Regions from separate parts of the Neobacillus canaveralius genome, predicted to be linked through region 3. Evidence: predicted binding sites of a transcription regulator. Region 3 holds the regulator's gene; each other region holds the start of a gene.
The links. Region 3 encodes Rex, which represses fermentation and respiration genes when NADH is low (regulators of the CRP and FNR family bind a similar motif). Its sites were predicted from a motif close to TTGTGAAATATTTCACAA; they were not measured.
Positions count from the first base shown of each region.

Region 1: a site for Rex is predicted at 1,316-1,333, ahead of ABC255_RS14550 (formate/nitrite transporter family protein). Genes of this name have one in related genera too.
Region 2: a site for Rex is predicted at 1,288-1,305, ahead of pflB (formate C-acetyltransferase). Genes of this name have one in related genera too.

Region 1 is NZ_JBDFLL010000001.1:2,892,337-2,894,610, forward strand. Features, by position in the region: gene ABC255_RS14545 (CoA-acylating methylmalonate-semialdehyde dehydrogenase) at 1-385, shown strand, start outside; gene ABC255_RS14550 (formate/nitrite transporter family protein) at 424-1,284, opposite strand; gene ABC255_RS14555 (glycosyltransferase family 4 protein) at 1,486-2,274, shown strand, end outside.
Region 2 is NZ_JBDFLL010000001.1:2,162,132-2,164,405, reverse strand. Features, by position in the region: gene ABC255_RS11095 (D-alanyl-D-alanine carboxypeptidase family protein) at 1-382, opposite strand, end outside; gene ABC255_RS11090 (cupredoxin domain-containing protein) at 620-1,072, shown strand; gene pflB (formate C-acetyltransferase) at 1,387-2,274, shown strand, end outside.
Region 3 is NZ_JBDFLL010000002.1:128,733-131,006, reverse strand. Features, by position in the region: gene ABC255_RS28855 (ABC-F family ATP-binding cassette domain-containing protein) at 1-96, opposite strand, end outside; gene moaC (cyclic pyranopterin monophosphate synthase MoaC) at 286-783, shown strand; gene ABC255_RS28845 (redox-sensing transcriptional repressor Rex) at 816-1,469, shown strand; gene ABC255_RS28840 (YdiK family protein) at 1,551-1,751, opposite strand; gene ABC255_RS28835 (CPBP family intramembrane glutamic endopeptidase) at 1,748-2,274, opposite strand, start outside.

The DNA.
Region 1 (2,274 bases), on a different contig from region 3:
TGGTGCAGTAAATGGCGAAGGCTTCTTTGTAGGTCCTACGATCTTTGATGAGGTTACAGAAGAAATGAAAATATGGGAGGATGAAATTTTTGCTCCTGTTTTATCGGTTATCCGTGTAAAATCATTAATCGAAGCCATTGAAATTGCCAATAAATCTAGATTCGCAAATGGTGCCTGCATTTATACGAAAGATGGGGGAAGCGTTCGACAATTTCGGGAAACGATTGATTCAGGAATGTTAGGTGTTAACATGGGTGTGCCAGCACCTATGGCGTTTTTTCCATTTTCAGGATGGAAAGATTCTTTTTACGGGGATCTTCATGCAAATGGGACAGATGGTGTAGAGTTTTATACTAGAAAGAAAATGTTGACTGCACGGTGGTAGTCTTTGTAGAAATATGAAAAAGCTGGAACGAAATCGTTTCAGCTTTTTTTATGTTGTTGCAGGCTGTCTGGTTTAATTCGTATTTTTTTGTCAAAGATTCCAGTCTTTTTAGTTCCTTCGATTACAGTGTATTCATTCTTTTTATATGCAAACCAATACGCCATTCCAATAAAGAGTGCTCCGCCAACGGCATTTCCTAAGAAAACCGGAATAAAGTTACCTAAATAATCCATCCATGTGAGATGTCCAGCAAAAATCGCTGCTGGTATGACAAACATGTTGGCCACAACGTGTTGGAAACCGATCGCTACAAAAGCCATGGTTGGGAACCAAATCCCAGCGATTTTGCCCATCATATCTTCACTTCCATATGATAACCACACTGCTGCAGCCACAAGCCAGTTGCACCCGATACCTGAGACAAAAGCTTGAAGAAAGGTAGCATCTACCTTATGTTCAGCAATATGAACAGTGCTATCCAAATAGACGCCTGTTTCTGTTAATCCTACAATATGTCCAAAAAAGTAAGCAACGAAAATCGCACCTAGAAAATTACTTACTGTGATGAGAAACCAGTTTTTCACAACTTGCTTAGTGTTAATTTTATTTGCGAATTGTGCTAATGGAACGACCATCATATTTCCTGTGAGAAGTTCTCCGCCTGCTATTAATGTAAGGATGAGCCCAATCGGAAAGACAGAGGCACCTAAAATTGCGCTAAGTCCAGATAAACCTTCGGATAAGGGAGCAGTAACACGTATATAGAGCAGGAATCCTAATGAAATAAAAGCACCCGCCTGGAAACCTAATAAAATTGTTGTTAATAATGGATAACTAGTCTTTTTAATTCCATTTTTAATTGAAATTTCTAGTATTTGATCGGGCTTGTAAAATGACATGACTATTTTTCCTTCTTTCTTATTACTCTAATTGTGAAGTACATCACATATTATTAATTTCGACTTTATTTTAACGCAATAAGGCATAATAAGCTGTGAACATTTCATTAACTTTAAAAATAATTGAAGACTTGTCCACACCTTTCTATCCTCGGTGCGTAAGTTAGTATAATAAGGGTTTCAGAAAGGAGTGCAAATGAGGTGTCGAGGCTTAAAATAGCTATCATTACTCCAGGCGTTTATCCGATTCCTGGTAATAAATCTAGTTCTGTTGAGTTAGTTGTACAAAATACATCCAATCTTCTTCAGAAATATGTAGATGTGAACATATTTGGAAAGAAAACTAAAAACCAATCCTTTATCGAAAGACAAGGGAATTTAACGTATTATCGGTATCACTTTAATACCAAAACATATATAAAAAAAATAGTTGAGCAGCTGCAACAGGATAAGCCCGATATTATTCAAATTGAGAACCGCCCTAGATTTGTAAAATACATTCGTCAGGCAATACCAAATGTTAAAATTATCCTTAGCCTGCATTCAGTGACATTTATCTCTCCCCCATACATGAAAGATGAAATGCTGCCATATTATTTAGATCAGGCTAATGCAATCGTTGTAAATAGCCGTTTTTTAAGAAATCATTTAATAGAAAAAACTAATTGTAATACAAATAAAATATTTGTTAATTATTTAGGAGTCAATACGGATCAATTTAAACCCAAATGGCAGCTAGACAGTACCGCACCATTAGAGATCATAAAACAAGAACTAGGTGTTTCCAATAATAAAGTTCTGCTTTATGTAGGTAGATTGGTTGAAATTAAAGGGGTTCATTATATTTTAGAAGTTATGCCGGAGCTTATTAAAGCTGACCCTACTATTCGGTTGATAATTGCAGGTAGCCCAAGAGAACACAAGGTATATTCTGAACATTTAAGAAATCTCGCTGAAAGTGTAAAGGACCACGTTGTTTTTACTTCTTTT
Region 2 (2,274 bases), on a different contig from region 3:
CTATATGTTCTGCGATTGCTACAGCTGCGTCATTCCCTGAGTTAATTAACATTCCTTGGATCAACTTTTTTAAAGGCACCCTTTCCCCTTCAACTAAATAAACTCTAGTCCCTTCTTCCTTTACTGCTCTAGCACTTACTGTGACAACATCATCTATATTTCCATGTTCGATTGCATAAATGGCTGTCGCAATTTTCGTCAAACTAGCAGGATATAATCTTTCATTTCCATTCTTATTATATAAAATCGCACCCGTTTCTGAGTCTACTAGTACGGCAGCTTCACTTTTAATCCCTAGGGTAGTTTTTTTTGCTGCGTATACGTTAACTTGGTTTGATAAGATGAGCATTAAGATAATAAAAAATGAGACTAATTTAGACAATTTCAACATCCTTACTTTTTATTTATCATCTGATTTTATCAAAATATCTTAGGAAGTAAATATTTTCACAATAATTGTTAATCAACCGAAATGAGTTTGGCGTTATTCTGAAATAATTGCAATTAAATTCAGGTAGAAAACAAAGAACTAGCAATAGAAAAAATTTTAAAAAAGAGACAAGTTTCCCTCCCTTATCTGCATAAACATGAATTAGGACAAATTATTGGGGGGTTAATAATGAAATTTTTAGTTTTAAAGAAAGATACACTTATTTTCATTTTAGTAACAGCTTTCCTATTAGTAACCATTTCTGCTTGGTTTTTGTTAAAAGCAGGAGATACTACCGTATTTAATCAAACCTCGAATGAAGAGATCAGAGAAATTCATATGGTTACAGTAGAGTTTAACAGTACTACCAAAGATGGAAAGGAAATTGAAGTTTATCGCTGGGATCCAGGTACTATCCAACTAGATGCAGGAGAAAAAGTAAACCTATACATTAGTGGTGTTAATGGGGAAGAGCACCCATTCTATATTGAAGGTACAGACATCAAGGGTACTGTCAAAAAAGGTGAAGAAACAATGGTCCCTCTTCAAATTGATAAAGAGGGTACCTATCGTTTAATTTGTGAAGTTCATGGAGACAGAGACCATAATGGTCCAATGATTGCTGACATTATCGTCGATTAAAGCAGGAGATTTCTCTCCTGCTTTTTTCATTTCAAATAGAAGTTGTTTCATAGGTTTTCACTATTAAGATGTTGATATCATCGTGTTTTTCTTATATAACAGTTTGTGGATTTTCCTGAATAATTATAGTACAGATTTAAATCTGTTCATAAAATGTTCAAAAACAGCATGAAAAAAACCCTTAAAAACAAGACTTCACAATATGTTAACAATATCTGTGCTTTCTTTCACAAAAAACCTGTTACACTCTAGTTAAGAAATAACAGCAACACTGTTATATTAAATTTCCTACAAAATTACGAGGTGAAATTATAATGGAACAATGGAAAGGTTTTACTAAAGGAACATGGTCAAAAGAAGTTAACGTTCGTGATTTCATATTAAAAAACTATAATCAATACGAAGGTGACGATAGCTTCCTGGCAGGTGCAACTGACGCAACAAATAAGCTTTGGGAACAGGTAATGGAACTTACCAATCAGGAACGCGAAAAAGGCGGAGTCCTCGACATGGATACTGAGACAGTATCTACGATTACTTCTCACACTCCTGGTTACCTTAATGAAGAACTTGAAAAAGTTGTTGGAGTACAAACTGACAAGCCTTTTAATCGTTCTATGCAGCCTTTCGGTGGAATTCGGATGGCAAAAGCTGCTTTAGAATCTTATGGTTATGAATTAAATCCTGATATTGAAAGATTCTTCACAGAGTTCCGTAAGACTCACAACCAAGGTGTTTTCGATGCATATACAGATGAAATGATGCTGGCACGTAAAGCAGCAATTATCACCGGTCTTCCAGATGCCTACGGTCGCGGCCGTATTATCGGTGACTATCGTCGCGTTGCACTATATGGTGTGAATTTCTTAATCAAGCAAAAACAACAAGATCAAAAAAATACAAGCAAGGTAATGACTGAAGACAATATGCGTCTTCGTGAAGAAATTGCCGAGCAAATTCGTGCATTAAAAGAATTAAAAGAAATGGCAAACAGCCATGGCTTTGATATCTCGCAGCCGGCAACGACTGCTACTGAAGCATTCCAATGGTTATATTTCGGTTACTTAGCGGCTATCAAAGAACAAAACGGTGCTGCCATGAGTCTTGGACGTGTATCTACTTTCTTAGATATTTATGTAGAAAGAGACCTTTTAAATGGCTCTTTAACTGAAGAAGCAGCACAGGAATTAGTTGACCATTTT
Region 3 (2,274 bases):
AACACGGTCCCGAGTTTGTAATTCTAGTTTTATATTCGATAAAATTAGGTCTGCACCATAGTATTTTGCTAGTTGATTAACTTGTAATAATATCATTGTTTTTCACCTCTATTACTAAATTAAGTGTACCTTATTCCAACCATGACGGCAATAAAGTGCCATGGTGTTGGAAAAAATAACAGAATATCCGGAAAGAAAAAAATGTAAATTTTTCATCATTCGCTCAAAGTTTCACAGACAAATTGTGAAAAATATAGTATGATTTTTTGTGGGAGGATATTGTTTATGTCTGAATTTACTCATTTTAACGAAGAAGGAAGAGCGAAAATGGTGGACGTTAGCGATAAGCCAGAGACGGCTCGTTCGGCACTTGCTCATTCCAGCATTACGGTTAGTAAAGAAATTTATGATAAAATAACAAATAATGAAATGAAAAAGGGCGATGTTCTTGCTGTGGCTCAAGTTGCTGCTGTTATGGGGGCAAAGAAAACATGGGACTTAATCCCGATGTGCCATCCTATACCTTTGACAGGAGTCAATATATCCTTCTCATGGGAAAAAGAAAACGAGTCTGCTTATACATTAAATATAGCCGCTGCAGTTAAAACAAAAGGAAATACAGGTGTTGAAATGGAAGCGTTAACAGCTGCATCCACTTGTGCGCTGACTGTTTATGATATGTGTAAGGCAGTGGATAAGGGTATGGTAATTGGAAAAACCTATTTGGTCGAGAAAACCGGCGGAAAAAACGGAGATTTCCATAGGACGGAACAAATTAGATAAATGATTAAACTATCTATAGGGGGTGGGAGAATATGAGTAATGAGACGATGAAAATACCACAAGCGACAGCAAAACGGCTGCCCTTATATTATCGATTTTTAAAGAATCTGCATTCTTCCGGTAAACAGAGGGTTTCGTCAGCAGAATTAAGTGAGGCAGTGAAGGTGGATTCGGCAACGATCCGCCGGGACTTTTCATATTTTGGAGCCTTAGGAAAAAAGGGATATGGCTACAATGTCAATTACCTATTAACCTTCTTTCGGAAAACACTAGATCAAGATGAATTAACAAAAGTAGCGTTAATTGGTGTAGGTAATCTTGGTACGGCCTTTCTAAATTATAACTTTTTAAAAAATAATAATACAAAAATTGAATGTGCTTTTGATGTTGATCCGAACAAAATGGGAACGACAATCCGGGATGTACCTGTGTATCATATGGATGAGCTCGAGAAGGTTTTAAGTAATGATGATATTCATGTTGCCATCCTGACGGTACCTGCTCCAGTGGCACAGGTAATTACAGATCGACTTGTAAATTCCAATATTAAAGCGATATTGAATTTTACACCTGCAAGATTAAATGTTCCTGCCTCCATTCGGGTGCATCATATCGACTTGGCAGTCGAATTACAATCACTTATTTACTTCCTGAAACACTACCCTACAGAGGAAGTAGAAGAATAAAGTAAAGTAAAAGACCTTTCCACTACGTAAAGTGAAAAGGTCTTTTTTTGGCTGTAATGTTTAAAAGCCCGTTTTAAATCGTTATTTCTTTATTTTGTCTTTATATCTATTGTAAAAGAAAATCATTCTTAAGCCAGATCCGAAGTCAAAGGTAGCAAGTATAACGAGCAGGTAACTGAAAAATCCCCATCCGTTTAGGGTGACATCTTCAATCGCAAAATAAGTAAATAAGCAGCCAAGAACAATATAAATGACTCCGGAAAACAAGGGTGAACGTCTCATAGAAAGCCTCCGATAAAGTTTTGAATACCTTCTGCCTCACGAAGAATTTTATCAATGTCATCTTTATATACTGACTGCATGACGACAACTAATGTATTCATGGCAACATGGGCAAAAATCGGTACAAGGATATGTTTTGTTTTTACATAGAGAAATGCAAAAGTAAAACCCATTGCCGAATAGAGAAGTACATGATGCGGCTCCATATGGGCTAAGGCAAAAATGACAGAACTGATTAGTGCTGAGAAGAAAAAGTTAAACCGTTTGTGGAGAGCACCGAAAATAATTTTCCGAAACACGATTTCCTCTAATATGGGTCCTATTACTGAACTAACTAAGATGGCGAGAGGAAAGGACTCAATGATGTTGAGAATTTGCTGTGTGTTTTCTGAGCCCATCTCAACCCCGATAAGCCGTTCAATATTCGCAGCAAGAGCTTGGGCAAATAGGGCTAGGAATACACCAAATACAGCCCAGACGGCAGAAAAGCCAAAGGAACTGCCTCTTTCGTTCAACCCTGGTT